DNA from 2 places in the Mesorhizobium sp. WSM4830 genome. Region 1 is predicted to be linked to the other one. Evidence: predicted binding sites of a transcription regulator. Region 1 holds the regulator's gene; the other holds the start of a gene.

Region 1 (10,132 bases):
GGTGGTGATGGGGATGGTGAGTGAATAGTGAATAGTGAATAGTACTCTATAGACAGGAGCGACGCTTCGCTGCTCCAATTCACCATTCACCATTCACCATTCACCATTCACCATTCACCATTCACCATTCACCATTCACCACCTTCACCGCTTCGCGATCGGCACGTAATCCCGTTCCGGCGCGCCGGTATAGAGCTGGCGTGGGCGACCGATCTTCTGGTGCGGGTCCTCGATCATCTCCTTCCACTGCGCGATCCAGCCGACGGTACGGGCGACCGCGAACAGCACGGTGAACATGGTGGTGGGGAAGCCCAGCGCCTTCAGTGTGATTCCGGAATAGAAATCGACGTTCGGATAGAGCTTCTTCTCGATGAAATAGGAATCGGTCAGCGCAATCTTTTCCAGCTCCATGGCGATGTCGAGCAGCGGATCGTCCTTGATGCCGAGCTCGCCCAGGACCTCGTGCGCGGTCTTCTGCATGATCTTGGCGCGCGGATCGTAGTTCTTATAAACGCGGTGGCCAAATCCCATCAATCGGAACGGATCGTTCTTATCCTTGGCGCGCGCAATGAATTCCGGGATGTGATCGACATGGCCGATCTCGCCCAGCATGTTCAAGGCTGCCTCGTTGGCGCCTCCATGTGCAGGACCCCACAGGCAGGCGATGCCGGCAGCGATACAGGCAAAGGGATTGGCACCCGACGAGCCGGCCAGGCGGACGGTTGAAGTCGAGGCGTTCTGTTCGTGGTCGGCGTGCAGGATGAAGATGCGCTCCATCGCGCGGGCCAGCACCGGATTGATCTTGTATTCCTCGCAAGGCACGGCGAAGCACATATGCAGGAAGTTGGCTGCGAAATTCAGCTCGTTCTTCGGATAGATGAATGGCTGGCCGATGTGGTATTTATAGGCCATCGCCGCGATCGTCGGCATCTTGGCGATCAGCCGCATTGAGGCGACCATGCGTTGATAAGGGTCCGAGATGTCGGTGGAATCGTGATAGAAGGCCGACAGCGCGCCGACCACGCCGCACATCACCGCCATCGGATGCGCATCACGCCGGAAGCCGGTGAAAAAGCGCGACATCTGCTCATGCACCATGGTGTGGCGCGTCACCCGGTAGTCGAAATCGTCCTTCTGCGCCTTGGTCGGTAGTTCACCATAGAGCAAGAGATAGCAGACTTCGAGGAAGTCGCCGTGCTCGGCCAATTGGTCGATCGGGTAGCCGCGGTGCAAAAGAATGCCGGCATCGCCATCGATGAAGGTGATTTCCGATTCGCAGCTCGCCGTCGACGTAAAGCCGGGATCGTAGGTAAAGACGCCGGCGGTGTTGTACAGCGAACCGATGTCGATGACGTCAGGTCCTACCGAACCACTTCGTATCTTGAATTCATGAGTTTTGCCGCCGAGTTCCAGCTTTGCCGTCGATGCCTGGGTTTTGCCGCCAAATTCCATTTTTGTCGCAGGTTCGGTCATAGCAAACTCCTTTTTGTTTCCTCAGGCCGGCAAAGGCAAAATATCTGAACCCAACACATCAAAAGCATCGGAATACGCACATTTGCGCCCGCAATTGTATCTGCGCGCCAGATTAGGCCAAGACCCAATGTTGCACTGCGAAACACACCTTTCAATGCCAATCTTCTTGGGCCAGTTTGCTAATCGATTTGATCAGCGATCCGCGCCAGGCTTTCCTCGTGGCCAAGCACGGCTAGCACATCAAAGACACCTGGCGAGGTACTTTTGCCGGTGAGCGCGGCGCGCAAAGGTTGGGCCACGGCGCCGAGTTTATGGCCGCCCGCCTGCGCATAGTCGCGGATCGCGGCTTCCGCTGAAGCGGCAGACCAATCCGAAACCGTGGCTAGTGCCGCATGAGCGCCCCGCAGGATCGCGCGCGCCTCACCGCTGAGCAGCGCCGCCGCCTTCTCGTCCACCGGCAGCGGCCGCTCGACGAACAGGAATGCAGCCCCTTCGAGAAGTTCGACCAGCGTCTTGGCGCGCTCCTTCAGGCCCGGCAAAGCGGCAAGCAGTTGCGCCCTGCGTCTGTCGTCGAGGCGCGCGGCAATTGCCGGGCCGCCTTCCAAATAGGGCAGAGTGGCGATAAAGATGTCGAGCAGCGCCGCGTCGTTCATCCGGCGCATATGCACGCCATTGAGCGCCTCGAGTTTGGCGAAGTCGAAACGGGCGGCGCCCTTGTTGACGTCGCCAATGTCGAACCATGCGATCATGTCGGCGATCGACATGATCTCATCATCGCCGTGGCTCCAGCCAAGCCTCGCCAGATAGTTGAGCAGCGCCTCCGGCAGGTAGCCCATGGCGCGATAGGCCTCGACGCCAAGCGCACCGTGCCGCTTCGACAGCTTGGCGCCGTCGGCACCGTGGATCAGCGGGATATGCGACATCGACGGCACCTCCCAGCCCATGGCCTGATAGATTACGGTCTGGCGTGCGGCGTTGGTCAAATGATCGTCGCCGCGGATGATGTGGGTGATGCCCATGTCGTGATCGTCGACGACGACGGCATGCATGTAGGTGGGATTGCCGTCCGAGCGCAGAATAATGAAATCGTCGAGATCCTTGTTGGGAAAACGCACATCGCCCTGGACGCGGTCATGCACCACCGTCTCGCCGTCTGTCGGCGCCTTGATGCGGATCGCCCCCTTGGCGCCGGGCGGCGCCTCCGACGGGTCGCGGTCGCGCCAGCGTCCGTCATAGCGGGGAGGCAGCCCCTTGGCCCGTGCGCTCTCGCGCATTGTTTCCAGCTCGGCAGGCGTCGCATAACAATAATAGGCCTTGCCCATGCGAACGAGCTCCTCGGCCACCTCGTGGTGGCGCGGAGCACGCTCGAACTGCGACACCGGCTCGCCGTCCCATGTCAGGCCAAGCCAGGAAAGCCCGTCGAGAATGGCCGCGGTTGCCGCATCGGTGGAGCGCTCGCGGTCGGTGTCCTCGATGCGCAGCAGCATCGTGCCGCCTGTGTGCTTGGCATACAGCCAGTTGAACAGCGCCGTGCGGGCGCCGCCAATGTGCAGATAGCCGGTGGGCGAGGGGGCAAAACGGGTGACGACCTTATCGGGCATGGAACTCTCAGGCGGGCGAAGGAAGTGGGTTTGCGGACTTTCGCGCGTCGCGCGTTCATGTAGCATAGGAGGTTGAGGGCGCAAGGGGCAGACCCGATGGCTGTGCGAGGCCGTGGTGCGGGCGAGGGCGAGGACGCTGGCAGCGGCGTCAGCGAACGCTTGCTGTTTGCCGCTCCCCTGCCTGTCCTGCCGGCGCCGGCATTGCTGCCCACTCCACGCTTCGATTCCCGGTCCTTGCCGACAGGTGAATCAACAACGGTTCCGGTGCCCACGGCCGAACCCATCGTGCGCCTGCCCAGGCGTTTGCGCCTCCCGTCACCGTCCCGCATCCGCAACAGCGTAACCTTGGCAGCCGGCCTGGAACTCGACCGTGGCGTCGCCTTCCTGCTGGTGCCGGTGTTCCTCGCATGCGGGGTGGTCGTATATTTCGCGCTGGCGGTGGAGCCGCCCTTTCCACAGCCGATCGCAATCGTGCTCCTCGCGGCCCTTTGTGCCGTCGTCTCGCGGTCATGGCCCAGGACGCGCCTGTGTTTCATGGTGGCGTTACTCTGCGCGCTTGGCGTACTTGCCGCCAAGTTCGAGACCTGGCGTGTCGGAACGCATATGCTCGGTTCCGAAATCTCGACGCGGCTGACGGGTCGCGTTGTATCGTACGAGCCCATGGCGAGCGGCCGCATCAGGCTGACGATCGATGTGATCTCAACCGCCAGGCCGACACTGCGCTACATGCCGGAACGGGTCCGCGTTTCGGCGATGAAGATACCGGCTGAGCTCACCGCCGGTTCCGAGATCACCGGCTATGTGCGGCTGCTGCCGCCGACCGGCCCGGTGCGGCCCGACAGCTATGATTTCTCCTTCGACAGCTATTTCGCCGGTATCGGCGGCAGCGGCTTTTTTCTCGGCAATCCGAAAGTCGTGCCGTCGGGCAGCATGCCGCTTGCCGCGCAGCTTTCTTCCGCGATCGAAGACGCGCGCGAATCCATCGCCGACCATATCCGCAGCCGCATCGGCGGCGCCGAGGGCGAGATTGCCGCTGCGCTGATCGTCGGCGTGCGCGCCGGCATTCCCGAGGAGATCAACGAAGCGATGCGGCGTACAGGCATCTATCACATCATCTCTATCTCGGGGCTGCATATGGCGTTGGTCGCCGGCACCATCATGGCGCTGCTACGCGGCGCCTTTGCGCTGTTTCCCGATTTCTCATCGCGACGGCCGGTCAAGAAATATGCCGCGGCCGCCGCGCTTTTTTCGATTGCGGCCTACCTCGTCTTTTCCGGCATTGTGGTAGCGGCCGAACGCAGCTTCATCATGCTGGCGGTGATGCTTATCGCCGTGCTGTTCGACCGGGCCGCGCTCACCATGCGCAACCTGGCGATCTCGGCCATCGCGGTCATCCTGGTGTCGCCGCACGAGGTGGTCGGTCCGAGTTTCCAGATGTCCTTCGCCGCGACGGCGGCCCTTGTCGGCGCCTATGCAGGCTGGTCCGATTACCGCGCCGGCAGGGCCGCCACGCCGCCGCTGCGGCGGTCGCCGCTACGCTTTGCCACGCGAAAGGTCCTGCTGGGCATGGGCGGCCTAGCGATGACCTCGATCATTGCAGGGAGCGCCACGGCGCTTTTCGCCATATGGCACTTCCAGCGCGTGGCGCCGCTCAGCCTGTTCGCCAATCTGGCCATCATGCCCATCGTCTCACTGGTCGTCATGCCCTTCGCCGTTCTCAGCGCGCTGGCGATGCCGTTCGGTGCGGATGGGCCGTTCCTCTATGTGATGGGCAAGGGGCTAACGGCGATGATCGCCCTGTCCGGGTGGATCTCCGAGCGCTCGCCGATCGATGCGGTCGGGCTGATTTCGCTGAGATCCGTCCTTCTGGTGACGATCGCCCTCGTCATTGCCAGCATGGCGACGACCTGGTTGCGGCTCGCGGCACTTCCTTTTGCGCTCGCCGGCTTGCTGACGACAACGCAGACGCGCGTACCCGATGTATTGATCTCGGAGGACGCACGGCTGGTCGCGCTGCCGATTGGGAGCGGTGAACTCGCGATCAACCGGGCACGCCCGAATGAGTTCACCATCGACAACTGGAAACGCGCGCTCACATCAGAGGCTATCGTCGCGCCGGAAACACCTGGAAAGAACGACCCGCAATTCGACATTGCCGATCCGGCCGAACTACCGCCGGGCATGCCGTTCATTTGCACGGACGGCCTCTGCCTTGCCAGGCATCCATCCGGCGCGATCATCGCGCAAGCCAAGGACCGCAATACTGCGCGGCCAGCCTGCGCCTTTGCCAGTTTGATCGTCATCGACGACGCCACCGCCCATAACCCCTGCTACTACGACCGGCTGGTCCTCGTCGTCACCAAACGGCAACTGGCGCGCGCGGGAAGTGCCGCCGTCTATTTCGATCCACAAGCGGCAACACGCGCCGAAATCCGTTTCGCAGTCGAAAAATCATACCGGCCCTGGCACGTGCAGCGGAAATTTTCACGCGCGGCGCGGGGCCTGCCGCCATACCGCAGGGCCGACAAACCCAAAGCCGGCGCCAAGGGCGGAGCTCAGTAGCGGCGGATCAGTCCGACGAGCTTGCCTTGCACCTTGACCCTGTCTGGTCCGAAGATGCGCGTCTCGTAGGCCGGATTGGCGGCTTCCAGGGCGATCGAAGCGCCCTTGCGGCGGAACCGCTTCAGCGTCGCTTCCTCCTCGTCGACCAGTGCCACCACGATCTCACCGGGGCTCGCCGTATCGGCATTGCGGATGATCACCGTGTCGCCGTCGAAAATGCCAGCCTCGATCATCGAATCGCCTTTGACCTCGAGCGCATAATGCTCGCCGCCCATGATCATATCCGGCGGCACCGAAATCGAATGCGTCTGGTGCTGGATGGCGTCGATCGGCACACCGGCGGCGATGCGGCCCATCACCGGGATCGAAACGGCGGCGACGACATCGTCGTCATTTCCGGCCGCAGGGACGCGCGACGATGTCGGCTTGCCTTGCCGCGGACCGCCTTGCCCAAGACTGCCCTGGATGACACTCGGCGAGAACTTGCGTGCCGCATTGAGGCCGGGGGCGATCGAGTCAGGCAGGCGCAGCACCTCCAGCGCACGGGCCCGGTTGGGCAAACGGCGAATGAAGCCGCGCTCCTCCAGTGCCGTAATAAGCCGGTGGATTCCCGATTTGGAAGCCAGGTCGAGCGCTTCCTTCATCTCGTCGAAGGAAGGCGGGATACCGCTTTCCTTCAATCTTTCGTGGATGAACATAAGCAGTTCGTGTTGTTTGCGTGTCAGCATAGCGACCCCCAACAGAATCAGAAAAACAAACCCAGAACAAACACTATCTGTTCCAGTTGTGTTCCGCAACTGTTTAAAGTTTAATGAATGCGTTAAGGCTCGGGAAACAAACGACGTCCCCTAACCGGGGTACCGCACTTTCACCGTCGCGAGCCTCATCGCCTTGATTCTGCTTTCGTTTGCGCCCTTCTGGCTTCCCGGAAGGCCACATTGGCATCGGCCGTCGGTCGGCAAATGGCACGGAAGTGAACCCTATCGAGTGTGCGGTTTGGTCAATGCACCGTGAACGAAACGAACTCAAAACGCCAACCTCGGGTTAGGTCCTGGTTTCCATCGCCTGGTCAGGCTGCTTCTCGCCGGTGGAGTCTTGCTGCGCGCAACCAGGTAATGGAAGAACAGTCGATGCGTGTCCGGCGTTGCGTTGGATCTTGGGGGAGCAGGCAAATCATGACAGGAATTCCCGATCTCGTGGCCGTAAAGGCGATGGATGCCGCGGATCCGCTGCGCGCGATGCGCGACCGCTTTGTGTTGCCGCAAGGAGTGATCTATCTCGACGGCAATTCGCTAGGAGCTGCTTCACGTGCCGCTTTCGATGAATTGCGCAAGGCCGCGACCGAAGAATGGTCGCATGATCTTATCCGCGCCTGGAACGTGGCCGGCTGGTTCAACATGCCGCTCGAACTCGGCGACCAGCTCGGGCGCCTGATTGGCGCCGCGGCCGGCCAGACGGTGGTCTGCGACACGACGTCGGTCAACATCTACAAGCTGCTGCACGCCGCCATGGCTATGCGACCGGAGCGGCAGGTCATCGTCGCCGAGGGCGATAGCTTTCCGACGGACCTCTACATGGCTGAGGGTGTGGTTTCGACGCGAAAAGATACGCTGCTGCGCCTCTCGGGGGTCGACGCGCCGAGCATCGAGGAGCTGATCGACGCACGCACCGCCGTGGTGCTGGTCAACCACGTCAACTACAAGTCGGGCGAACTGCGCGACATGCCGGCGCTGACGCGCAGGGCCCAGGAAGCCGGGGCGATGATCGTCTGGGATCTCTGCCACACCGCCGGTGCGATGCCAGTCGAGCTCGACAAGGCAAAAGCCGATTTTGCCGTTGGCTGCACTTACAAATATCTGAATGGCGGACCGGGCGCGCCTGCCTTCATCTATGCGGCTGAGCGGCATCTTGCCGACATCCAGCAGCCGCTCACCGGCTGGTGGGGCCATGCACGGCCCTTCGCCTTCGAGCCAGGCTATGCGGCCGGCACCGGCATCCGCCGGTTTCTGTGCGGCACCCAGCCGATCCTGTCGATGCGCACGCTGAAGGGCGCGCTCGACATCTGGAACGATGTCGACATGACGGCGGTGCGCAAGAAGAGCATTGCGCTGGCCGATCTGTTCATCGAGCTTGTCGAGGCAAAGTGCGGCACTTACGGGCTCACGCTCGAAAGCACGCGCGACGGGGAAAAACGCGGCAGCCAGATTTCATTCATGCATGAGCATGGCTACCAGATCATGCGCGCGCTGATCGAACGTGGCGTGATCGGCGATTTTCGCGCGCCATCGACCATGCGCTTCGGCTTCACCCCGCTCTATGTCGGCTATGCCGATGTCTGGCAGGCCGTCGAAGTGCTTGAGGACATCCTGCGCACCGGTGCGTGGAAGGATGCGCGCTTCGCCATCAAGGCGGCTGTCACTTGAGATTGATGCGAGAGCTGGAGCCGTGAGGCTGGCGACGACGCGCCGCGCGATGCTTTGCGTTGCAAGGCCATATTGCCAGGGGAGGGCGCAGGGTGTTCGAACGTCACATTGCCGATTGGGATAACGCCTATGCCAACGGCGCCAATATAGCCGGCAGCGATCGCTGGCCGGCGGCCTGGATCGAGCCAGCGCGGGTTTTCCGCGACGTGCTTTCGACCGAGGGCAGGGCGCGGCTCGACTTGGCCTATGGCGATAAACCACGCAACCGTCTCGATCTTTTCCTGCCGGCCACCAAGCCCAAGGGGCTCGTGGTGTTCGTCCATGGCGGCTACTGGATGGCATTCGACAAGAGTTTCTGGTCGCATCTTGCCGCTGGCCCTGTTGATCGCGGCTATGCGGTTGCGATGCCGTCCTACACGCTCTGTCCGCAGATACGCATTGCCGGCATCGTCAAGGAAGTCGGCGCGGCGATCGGCACAGCGGCGGCGATGGTCGCAGGGCCGCTGATGCTGACCGGACACTCGGCCGGCGGCCATCTTGTTAGCCGGATGGTTACGGCGACGACGCCGCTGGCGCCCGAAGTGGTCCGGCGCGTTCGTCGCGTGGTGTCGATCTCGGGAGTGCACGATTTGCGCCCGATCATGTGCACCGGCATGAACGAGACGCTGGCGATCGATGAGGCCGAGGCGCAGGCCGAAAGCCCGGTGCTGCTGCGCCCGATGGACAAGGCCCGCCTGACCTGCTGGGCCGGCGGCGGCGAGCGCGCCGAATTCCTGCGCCAGAGCGCGGTGCTGGCCAACATCTGGATCGGCCTAGGTGCCTCGACCAGCTCTGTGGTCGAGCCTGACCGGCACCATTTCAACATCATCGACGGTTTGGCCGATCCAGACCATCGGCTGACCCAGGCCTTGATCTCGGAGTGAGGCAGGTTCAGCGTAGCATCAGCACGTCGCAGGGGGAGCCCGCCGCCGCGGCAGGCGCGAACGGCGCGCGGACGATCAATCCGTTGGCATCGGCCAGCATTTTCAGCATCGAGGAGTCCTGGATGCCGAACGGCGTCGCCGCGAGGGTGCCGGCGTCGTCTGTGACAACAGCCCGCACATAATCCTGCCTGAGATCGTTGGCCGGCATGGCAGCACCGAGCCGTGCCCGACGCATATCCTGCTGAAAGGCGCGGCCGCCGAGCCGCGCCAGCAGCGGCTTCAGGAAGAGCTGAGTGCAGACCAGGCTTGCCACCGGATTGCCGGGCAGGCCGATGCAGCGAATGTCGCCCAGCCGCCCGAACATCAGCGGCTTGCCCGGCCGCATGGCGATCTTCCAGAAATCGAGCGTCATGCCTTGCCCGGTCAGCACGTCATGGACGAAGTCGTGGTCACCGACCGAGGCACCGCCCAGCGTGACGATGACGTTCGCGCCAGCCTTCACGGCCTTTTCAACCAATGCGGCGATCGCCTCCCTGCGGTCCGGTGCGATGCCAAGGTCGAGCGCGCGCGCACCGACCGACTGTGTGGCAGCGGCGACACCATAGGCGTTGGAGGAGATGATCTGGTCGGGGCCAAGATTGCTGCCCGGCGGCAGCAATTCGTCGCCGGTTGCGATGATGGCGACCAGCGGCCGTTTGACCACGCGGACCTCGGGGTGGTTGGCCGACGCAGCCAGCGACAAGGCCGCCGGATCGAGCAGGCGGCCCTTGGGCAGCAGGACATCGCCCTTGGCGAAATCGAGCCCGAGGCGGCGGATGTTGCGCCCCTGCACCGTCGGCTCCGTCACTTCTACGACACCGCCGCCGAGATCGCGGACGTTCTCCTGGATGACGATGGTGTCGGCGCCTTCGGGAAGCGGCGCGCCGGTGAAGATACGCACGGCCTGCCCCTGCTGCACCGTTCCGGCAAAGCCGCGTCCGGCCGGCGCCACGCCGACCACCGAAAGCTTTGCCGGTACGGACGCGATATCGGCCGCCCGCACGGCATAGCCGTCCATGGCGGAAGCGTTGAACGGCGGCTGGGTGCGGAGCGCCACAACCGGCTCCGCCAGCACGCGGTCGGCGGCATCCAGCAGTGCGACGCGTTCGCC
Region 2 (10,132 bases), on a different contig from region 1:
TCGTCGATGTGATCAAGCCATAGCTCCTTGAGGCGCGGATCGAGGTTGGCGTAGGGCGCTGCCAGGCATTGCGGAAACAAAAGGACGACGACAGTGCCCAATGCCAGTGCAAGCAGGCCAAGCGAGGCGAACCGCCTCCCGCGCGTGCGGCCGGCGGGCTCGATCGACGCTATCGCCGCAAGGCCGGTTCCGGCAATCGCTGCGACGACGAACTGCACGGTCGAGAAGGCGTCGCATTGCGCCTGGCCCCAGGCGGATGGCGCAATGGTGGCGACAAAGACGAGAGCGGACACGCCGGCAAAGCCGAGGCCGAAATCCCTGGCGATCAGCCTCTCGCCATTGGCCTCGAGGGCAAACAGCGTGGCGACAGAGGCGCCGATGGTGGCGACATAAGGCGCGGTTTCCATGCCGACGGCCAGCATCAATCCGGCGCACAGGCCGGAGAGCAATGCCGCCGCCCTGCGCGACGGCGCTTCAAGCAGAAGGCTCAGGCTGGCCATGCTCAGCATCAGCTGGACATTGTGGTGGTCGAGCGCGCCGGGCGAAAAAATGCCGAGGAAATACAGTGCTGCGGCGCCGACGACGACAGCCGGCAGCACAGCGCCGTCACCGGCAAAGCTGCGAGCAGTGCGGGCGGTGAAAAACACGGTCAGGCAGAAGAGCAGCGCCGGCCACAGCACTTGAGCGACATTCTCGGCAAGGGCCGCGCTGCCGGTCAGGGCCGATACGGCGATGATGACGGCGGCGATCGGCGCATCGACCAGCCGCGACCAATGCATGACGAAACCGCCTTCCAGGCCCATCCGGTACTGGTGCAGATCGAACCAGCCCTGGCCGGCCAGCATGTCGCGAACTTCGACGAGGCGCAGCAGATTGTCGTTGTCACCGCCGGCATTGTTCAATTCCGGGAAGCCGGCAAAGGCATTGACGGCCAGCGCCAGCAATGTGGCAAGCAGCGCCAGCGCGATCTCGGACCTCCAACTGGAGGCGCCATCGTCGGCTGTGCTCATATCAGGACCTTTGGAAGGAATACTGGGCGGTTTAAACCTAGCCTTAACAGCTTCAATAAATAGTAAAGCCGCCCGAGCGAGGCCGGCGTTTGAGCGGCCAGGGGCCTCCTCACAGGGCATCCGGAGACGAAAATGCCACAAGACGTGCGCCATGAGCCGAGCATCGCCGTGCTGCTGCCTTGCTACAATGAGGAGCTGACGATCGGCGAAGTGGTGCGGCGCTTTCGCGAAACGCTGCCTTCCGCCGCGATCTATGTCTACGACAACAATTCCCGCGACCTGACGGCGCTCCGAGCCCGCGCCGCCGGCGCCATCGTGGTGCGCGAGCCGCGCCAGGGCAAAGGCAATGTCGTGCGCCGCATGTTTGCCGACATCGAGGCCGACATCTACCTGATGGCCGACGGCGACGGCACCTATGCGCCGGAGGACGCGCCGCAACTGATCAACACGCTGCTGACCGAGCGCTCCGACATGGTGGTGGGCACAAGGCGCGGCGTTGCCAACGATGCCGGCAGGACAGGCCACGCCTTCGGCAACCGCATCTTCAATAGCCTCTACAAGCGGCTGTTCGGCTCGGACTTTACCGATATCTTCTCCGGCTACCGCGCCTTCACCCGGCGCTTCGTCAAGAGTTTTCCCGCCGTTTCCGGCGGTTTCGAGATCGAGACCGAAATGTCGGTGCACGCCTCGCAGCTGAAATTGCCCGTCAGCGAGATCGGACTCGACTATGGCCGCCGGCCGGAAGGCTCCTCGTCGAAGCTGTCGACCTTTCGCGACGGCGCGAAGATCCTGTGGATGTTCGCCATGCTGATGAAGGAGACGCAGCCGCTGCGTTTCTTCGGCGCTTTTTCGGTGTTCTTCCTGGCATCGAGCCTGTTCCTGATGGCGCCGGTGCTGATCGAGTTCGCCGAAACCGGGCTTGTGCCGCGCATGCCGACCTGGGTGCTGTCGGTCGGGCTGCTGCTGCTGTCGATGCTGGCGGCGGTGACCGGGGTAATCCTCGATTCGGTGTCGCGCGGCCGGGCCGAGCAGAAGCGCATCTTCTATCTGTCGATGCCTTCCGGCCGCGTCGAACGCGAACGCGCAAGTGCGCTCGCGACTTTGAAGGCCGGACCGCGCAAGACCCCGCGGGCGGCTTAGAGCTCTAAATGGGACGCCTCGCCCGCTTCGTTATCGCCGGCGGCATCGGCTTCGTCGCCGATGCGGCGGCGCTTTGGCTGGTGCTGACGATAGCGCCGCTCGGACCCTTCGCGGCTCGCATCATCTCGATCGGTTTTGCCCTGTCCGTCACCTGGCTGATCAACCGCCATCTGACCTTCTCGCCTTCCAGCCGCGGCGTCGCGCAAGAGGGCGCACGCTATGGCGGCGTCGGCATTGCCACCAGCCTCGTCAATTATCTCGTCTATTGCGCCATGCTGTTCGCGCTGCCGATGGTGCCGCCGCTCATAGCTCTTGCGGTCGCCTCGCTGGTTGCCATGGCGCTGTCCTTCCTCGGCTATTCCAAGCTGGTCTTCGACCGCTGAAGGCACATCGCATTGGGGTCTGCGCCAAGCGAAGCGCAGCCTCATCATGATCTTGGCCGATTGGCAGAGGCCGCCGATTTCCTTATATCGCTGTCGTCGATGCATCGGCCCGAAAACCGGAATCGATTTTCGAAAAGCACGGTGCATGGATTCAAAAGTGTTGGAGCGTACTTTGTGCATCCAAGTGGATCGCCCCAAGTGCGCCGGAGAGCTGCCATGCCCCTTAAAGTCGCCGTCCAGATGGACCATATCTCCACCGTGTCGATTGCCGGCGACACGTCGTTTGCGCTGTCGCTGGAAGCGCAGCGGCGCGGCCACCAGCTGTTCCACTACACGCCCGACCGGCTGTCACTGCGCGACGGCAAGGTGTTTGCCCGTATCGAGGCGATGCAGGTCCGCGACGAGAAGGGCAACCATTATTCGCTGGGCGAAGAAGTCCGCACCGACCTATCGGAGATGGACGTCATCCTTTTGCGTCAGGATCCGCCCTTCGACATGAACTACATCACCACCACGCATGTCCTCGAGCGCATCCATCCGAAGACGCTGGTGGTCAACGATCCGGCCTGGGTGCGCAACAGCCCGGAAAAGATCTTCGTCACCGAATTTCCCGACCTGATGCCTGACACGCTGATCACCAAGGACCCGCTCGAGGTCGCCGCCTTTCGCAAGGAGTTCGGTGATATCATCGTCAAGCCGCTCTACGGCAATGGCGGCGCCGGCATCTTCCATCTGCATGAGGCCGACCGCAACCTCGCCTCGCTGCTCGAAATGTTCGGCCAGATGTTCCGCGAACCCTACATCGTGCAGCGCTACCTCAAGGAGGTGCGCGCCGGCGACAAGCGCATCATCCTGATCGACGGCGAGCCGGTCGGCGCCATCAACCGCGTGCCGGCCGAGCACGATTCGCGCTCCAACATGCATGTCGGCGGCCGCGCCGAAAAGACCGAGCTGACGGAACGCGAACGCGAGATCTGCGCCCGCATCGGCCCATCGCTGAAGGAGCGCGGCTTCATCCTCGTCGGCATCGACGTCATCGGCGACTACATGACCGAGATCAACGTGACCTCACCGACCGGCATACGCGAAGTGCGGCGTTTTGGGGGCGCCGACATCGCCAGTCTGTTCTGGGATGCCGTGGAGGAGAAGCGTAACTAGTCTCGCTTCGGGAGCGGCCGCGTTGCAAACCATTGCAGCCGTTGCGTTCACCCGTTCCCCAAATGTTCTTGCCTTCGCCGGAAATCTGTGGTTGTCTCCGGTGACGCCGTTCGCGGCATGATCGCAAAGGCTGGGGCAAAGCCTGCATCCGGGGTGACGACATGGTGGCGCGGGTTCGCACGGTTGCTTTCCAGGGCATCGAGGCCGTGCCGGTCGACGTGCAGGTGATGATCGCGCCGGGCAAGGTCAACATGCACATCGTCGGGCTGGCCGACAAGGCTGTAGCCGAAAGCCGCGAGCGGGTGCAGGCAGCACTGCATGCATCCGGCCTGTCGATGCCATCGAAGAAGGTCACCGTCAATCTGGCGCCCGCCGACCTGCCCAAGGAAGGCAGCCATTACGACCTACCGATCGCGCTCGGGCTGATGGCGGCGCTCGGCGCCATTCCGGGCGACATGCTGGCCGGCTATGTCGTGCTTGGCGAATTGTCGCTCGACGGCACCATTGCCGCGGTGGCCGGGGCGCTGCCGGCGGCGATCGGCGCCAATGCCGAAGGCAAGGGCCTGATCTGCCCGTTCGCCTGCGGGCCGGAAGCGGCCTGGGCCGGCAAGGATTTCGACATCTTGGCGCCGCGCAGCCTGATCGCCATCGCCAATCATTTTCGCGGCACGCAGGTCCTGTCGCGGCCGGAAGCCGGCATCCATGCTTCGGCGCGCGACCTGCCCGACCTTGCCGACATCAAGGGGCAAGAGACCGCCAAGCGGGCGCTGGAGGTGGCGGCGGCCGGCGGCCACAATCTTTTGATGGTCGGGCCGCCGGGGTCGGGAAAGTCGATGCTGGCGCAGCGGCTGCCGTCGATCCTGCCGCCGCTGGCGCCGAAGGAATTGCTCGAAGTCTCGATGATCGCCTCGGTGGCCGGCGAACTCGGCGAAGGAAAACTGACCGACCGGCGGCCGTTCCGGGCACCGCATCATTCGGCCTCGATGGCGGCGATGGTCGGCGGCGGCCTGCGCGTGCGGCCGGGCGAGGCCTCGCTCGCCCATCACGGCGTGCTGTTCCTCGACGAATTTCCGGAATTTTCGCCGCAGGCGCTCGATGCGCTGCGCCAGCCGCTCGAGACCGGCGACTGCATGATCGCGCGCGCCAATCATCGCGTCACCTATCCGGCGCGCATCCAGCTGGTCGCGGCGATGAACCCGTGCCGCTGCGGCATGGCCGGCGAGCCGGGCTATCGCTGCCTGCGCGGCGACCGCTGCCGCACCGACTACCAGGCGCGCATTTCCGGCCCGCTGCTCGACCGCATCGATCTCAGGATCGAGGTGCCGGCGGTTTCGGCCAGCGATCTGATCCGGCCGGACCGGGCGGAGAAGAGTGCAGCCGTGGCACTGCGCGTGGCGCGAGCGCGGACGATCCAGCGCGAGCGCTTCGAGCGGCTCGGCGCGACCTCCGCCACCACCAACGCACATTGCTCGCCGTCGGTCATCGAGGAGATTGCCATGCCCGATGCCGCCGGCCTGTCGCTGCTCAGGGATGCCAGCGAAAAGCTCGGCTTTTCCGCACGAGCCTATCACCGCGTCTTGAAGGTGGCGCGGACGCTGGCCGATCTCGAGGGCAGCGAGACGGTCGGTCGCATCCATCTGGCCGAAGCGATTTCCTACCGCATGAGTTCGGAGCGGATGGCGCAGGCGGCGTAGGAGCGTCCGTCCTGCGGTCGAACACGACGAAGAGCTCTGGTCAATTCCCGATACGAATTCCGATTTCTTTCGCTTCAAGATCAACAAGTAAACTATTCGTTTCAAAATACCGTATGCCAATGATGTTGTGGGCGATCGTTGGAGAGAATTCCAACTCGGATCTGTATGACGTGTCGAACTTCCACTCCCCCAGCATCGCGATTTTTACCGCGACTCTGGTCCCAACAGCCATTGATCCGCCCGAATCTTTTGGCGGGCTGTCCGCTATTACGATTGTCGAATTTCCAGTGTCGTAAAGCGTCGGCCGGCAAGTTGTTTTTTCTTTCAATAGGATACATGAACCTATGGTTGGGAAATTATAGCGATCGCTAGCGGTTTTCCACTTATCCATATTGAACCCGCTTTTCACGCTGTCCGATATCCCAATGTGAAGTGCCTTAACTGCCGGGCAATTCGCCTCCTCGTTCGTGCAAGCTCTCCAATCGGCTCCTACCGGAGAAAGATAATACCCCTTTCGCAAGCCATTTCTGGGACTCACGGCATCCATCGGGGATTTCAGTATTTGATTTGGTCCACCACCCCCAATAGGGGAAATGCCAAAAATTCCTTTTGGCCAGAGCCGGCCACCGACAATTTCACCTGTGCTGCGTCTGACCTCCTTATAGCGAATAAGGAAGGGGATGGATGCCTCGGTGGAGATGGAAGAGCCTCGGGAGCCGAAAGTCACTCGGGCCAACGCAACATTTCCGTACTCGTCGTAGGTTCCGTAATTCATGACGGCTTTTTGGGTGGTAACAGTTATCCCATCCAGTTCCAGATCTTTCGTGATTTTTATTCCTTCGACCGAACACAGCTTCTTGGGAAGCACAGATGCACAGTCGATCGTCATGCCACTGGACCCGGTATCCAACAAGAGCGGTTGATTTACTTTTCGGTTACCAAGGGACAGCACCTTAACATACAGCATCCGGATATTGGGTGGATTTCCCGGGTACTCCAATTTTATCAGAGGAACAGCTAATGGCACCTCTTCTGCAGCCAGGGTCGGCAGCGAATTGAATAGCAATGCTTCCCAAATGACCATTATCGACAAGAAGAATTTTCTGACGTTTAGTTCAGACCTGTTGTTGCCCATTTGGCCCCTGAGAAATTCGTCGCACGTTGTCGTGGCGGTATCCAGTCACGCTCACCCCACCCTACAGTACATTGTTCAAATATTTAATGCCTGAGGATCCGCGACCGTTCACAGCTGACTGTCATAGGTTTTATCCCGCCTGCTCTCGCGCCTTCAGCTCCAATCTCCGCGCGTGCAGCACCGGCTCGGTGTAGCCGTTGGGCTGGACGCGGCCTTTGAAGACGAGGTCGCAGGCGGCGAGGAAGGCGATGGACTTGTCGAAATCCGGTGCCATCGGCCGGTAGAGCGGATCGCCTTGGTTCTGGCGGTCGACGATATCAGCCATGCGCTTCATCGTCTCCATGACCTGCTCGGGCGTGCAGACGCCGTGATGCAGCCAGTTGGCGATGTGCTGCGAGGAGATGCGCAGCGTGGCGCGGTCCTCCATCAGGCCGATATCGCTAATGTCGGGCACCTTGGAGCAGCCGACGCCCTGGTCGATCCAGCGCACGACATAGCCCAGAATGCCTTGTGCGTTGTTGTCGAGTTCCTTCTGGATGTCTTCGGGCGACCAGTTCGGCCGCACCGCGACCGGCACCGACAGGATCTCGTCGAGCTTTGCCTTGGGCCGGCTTTTCAGCGCCTTCTGCACGGCATGGACGTCGATCTTGTGGTAGTGCGTGGCGTGCAGGGTTGCCGCCGTGGGCGATGGCACCCAGGCGGTATTGGCGCCGGCCTTGGGGTGCGCGATTTTCTCGGTCAGCATCGCCGCCATCAGGTCGGGCATCGCCCACATGCCCTTGCCGATCTGGGCGTGGCCGGCCAGTCCGCATTCCAGCCCGGTATCGACGTTCCAGGCCTCGTAGGCGGCAATCCAGGCGGCCTGCTTCATGTCGCCCTTGCGGATCATCGGGCCGGCTTCCATCGAGGTGTGGATCTCGTCGCCGGTGCGGTCGAGGAAGCCGGTGTTGATGAAGACGATGCGGTCTTTCGCGGCGCGGATCGCCTCCTTGAGGTTGACGGTGGTGCGCCGCTCCTCGTCCATGATGCCCATCTTGATGGTGTTTTTGGCCATGCCGAGCAGCGCTTCGACGCGGTCGAAAATCTCGACGGCGAAGGCGACTTCGTCGGGCCCGTGCATCTTGGGCTTTGCAATGTACATCGAGCCGGCGCGGGAGTTGGCGCGGCGCCCGTTCACGCCGATGTCGTGCAGCGCGATCAGCGCCGTCAGCGCCGCATCCATGATGCCTTCCGGCACCTCGTTGCCGTCGCGGTCTGATATCGCCGGATTGGTCATGAGGTGGCCGACGTTCCTGACCAGCATCAGCGAGCGGCCGGGCAAGGTCAGCGTGCCGCCATCCGGCGCAGTGTAAGTACGGTCGGGGTTGAGCCTCCGGACAAAGCTCTTGCCGGCCTTGGTGATCTCCTCCGCCAAGTCGCCCTTCATCAGGCCGAGCCAGTTGCGGTAGACCAGCACCTTATCCTCGGCATCGACGGCCGCCACCGAATCCTCGCAGTCCTGGATGGTGGTCAGCGCCGATTCCAGCACGACATCGGCAATGCCGGCCGGATCGGTGCGGCCGATCTGGTTGTTGTGGTCGACAATGATTTCGATGTGCAGGCCGTTCTTGACCAAAAGGACGGCTTCGGGGTCGGCGGCATCGCCGCGATAGCCGGCAAACTGCTTGAGGTCGGCAAGCGTGGTGGCGCCGGCACCCTCGCCCAGCCGCAACATGCCGTTGGCGACCGAAAGCCCGTTGACCCCCGCCCATTTGCCTGTCGTGAGCGGCACCGCCTCGTCGAAGAAGCTTTTCACCCAGGCGACGACCTTGGCGCCGCGCGCTGGATTGAATTTGTTGCCCTTCTCGGCGCCGTCCGTCTCCGGAATGGCATCGGTGCCGTAGAGCGCATCGTACAGCGAGCCCCAGCGCGCATTGGCGGCATTCAGCGCATAACGCGCGTTCATCACCGGCACCACCAGTTGCGGCCCGGCGACCGAAGCGATTTCCGGGTCGACATTTTCGGTCGTCACGCCGAAGGCCGGCCCCTCGGGCAGGAGATAGCCGATCTCGCGGAGGAAGCTCTTGTAGGCCTCCATGTCGACGGGCGCGCCATTGTCGCGATACCAGCGGTCGAGCTTGTCCTGCATGGCATCGCGCTTATCGAGCAGCGCCCGGTTTTTTGGCGAGAGATCATGGACGATCGCCGAAAAGCCGTTCCAGAATGCCCCAGCCTCGATGCCGGTGCCCGGCAGCGCCTCGTTCACGACGAAATCATGAAGCTCGCGGGCAATCCGCAATCCGGCGATCTCGACGCGATCGGTCATCAGGGCTTCTCCAAGGCTTGGCCGGGTTGCCGGCACCGGGGCGTTTGACATGCCATGGCTACAGGGTCAATTCGCTTAGGCCGAAGGTAGGGCATTTTCGCCGCTGGCCAAAGCTGCCAATCTCCCCCCTTGTGGGGGAGATGCCCGGTAGGGCAGAGGGGGGCGTGAAGGATCGCGGACCTTGTCATTTACGACCAGCCGCAAGTCTGAGGGCACAACAGCAAACGACTGAGAGGTCGGCGGGACAGCGCCCCCCTCTGGCCTGCCGGCCATCTCCCCCACGAGGGGGGAGATCGACTGAACCTACACCGCAATCCTTGGCCGTCCCGACGCCACCGCCACGACATGCGCCTCGATGAACATGCGCTGGCCCTCTACGGTGGAGACGCGGAATTCGCTGGCGATTTCGATCTCGGCGCTGTCGGTGCCGGCGTCCTTCGCCCGCCCGGCGGCGATGGCGCGCACGTCTTTCTCCGCCGCGGCGATCGCCGCCGCCTCGTCGTTGAAATCGCGCACGCTTTCGCCTGAGGCGACGCGGAACAGCCCTTCCTTGGGCTGGCTGACCCGCGCCTCGGCCGATACCCGGACCTGGCCGACGACGGCGCCGAGCGCGTTGGCGACGTCAGTATCCTCGGGCACCACGCATCGATTGCCGACCAGCTCGGCCAGGCCGGCATAATGCAGCGGCGCCGAGGCGCCGAGGCCGATCACCGGACGGTCGAGCGCGACGCTGAGGCGAGCGATGCCAGGATGCGCATCGACGGCGCGCTGGACCAGGGCATGAGCGACGGTCGCGGCGCCATCCAGCCCATCCTCGGCAAAGGCGGTTTCGAGGATGACTTCGGCCGACAGACGGGTCAGCGCGGTCAGCACCCGTTCCGAGATCGCCTCCGGCGAGGCGGCGATGAACTGGCCGCGGCCGTCACGCCTGCGCGCGAACAGCTCGGCACCCAGACGCGCCGCGGCCGGATCCCAATTGGCCTGCCTGCCCAGCACATGCGCGGCGTCCGACGGCGTGAAGCCTGCGATATGCACCAGCCCGCGGGACACCAGCCGGTTCAAGGTGGCGTTCTGGGCATTCGAGGTCAGCAACCTGTCGAGAGCCAGCGGCACGGCACCAATCAGCTCATAGAGTTTCGCCTCTGCGCCGGTCAGGCCGGCCGCCAGCCGCTCCGGCACGCCGGTGCGCACCGCGAGGCGGCCATCCATGCGGCCGGGGTTCGGCGCGCGCAGCTGGCGTTCGAGCTCCGATGTGACGGCGTCGCCATGCATCATGCCGGCCAGCGCCAGCGGCACCAGGCGGCGCG

The links. The regulator LexA, encoded in region 1, represses DNA repair genes until DNA is damaged. The targets are predictions, from matches to a motif close to TGTTCNNNNTGTGTTCNG.
Region 2: AC0L2Y_RS04295 (YifB family Mg chelatase-like AAA ATPase) is a predicted target of LexA. The motif match lies at 3,744-3,761, and genes of this name have one in related genera.

The regions. Positions count from the first base shown of each region.
Region 1 is NZ_JBVVQI010000005.1:200,097-210,228, reverse strand. It holds gene lpxB (lipid-A-disaccharide synthase) at 1-28, shown strand, start outside; gene gltA (citrate synthase) at 145-1,473, opposite strand; gene gltX (glutamate--tRNA ligase) at 1,653-3,074, opposite strand; gene AC0L2Y_RS09685 (ComEC/Rec2 family competence protein) at 3,171-5,636, shown strand; gene lexA (transcriptional repressor LexA) at 5,630-6,364, opposite strand; gene kynU (kynureninase) at 6,812-8,059, shown strand; gene AC0L2Y_RS09670 (alpha/beta hydrolase) at 8,152-8,982, shown strand; gene AC0L2Y_RS09665 (molybdopterin molybdotransferase MoeA) at 8,990-10,132, opposite strand, start outside.
Region 2 is NZ_JBVVQI010000002.1:292,755-302,886, reverse strand. It holds gene AC0L2Y_RS04315 (GtrA family protein) at 1-1,010, opposite strand, end outside; gene AC0L2Y_RS04310 (glycosyltransferase) at 1,143-2,150, shown strand; gene AC0L2Y_RS04305 (GtrA family protein) at 2,159-2,533, shown strand; gene gshB (glutathione synthase) at 2,750-3,691, shown strand; gene AC0L2Y_RS04295 (YifB family Mg chelatase-like AAA ATPase) at 3,853-5,385, shown strand; gene AC0L2Y_RS04290 (hypothetical protein) at 5,426-6,520, opposite strand; gene AC0L2Y_RS04285 (malate synthase G) at 6,651-8,825, opposite strand; gene AC0L2Y_RS04280 (hydantoinase/oxoprolinase N-terminal domain-containing protein) at 9,129-10,132, opposite strand, start outside.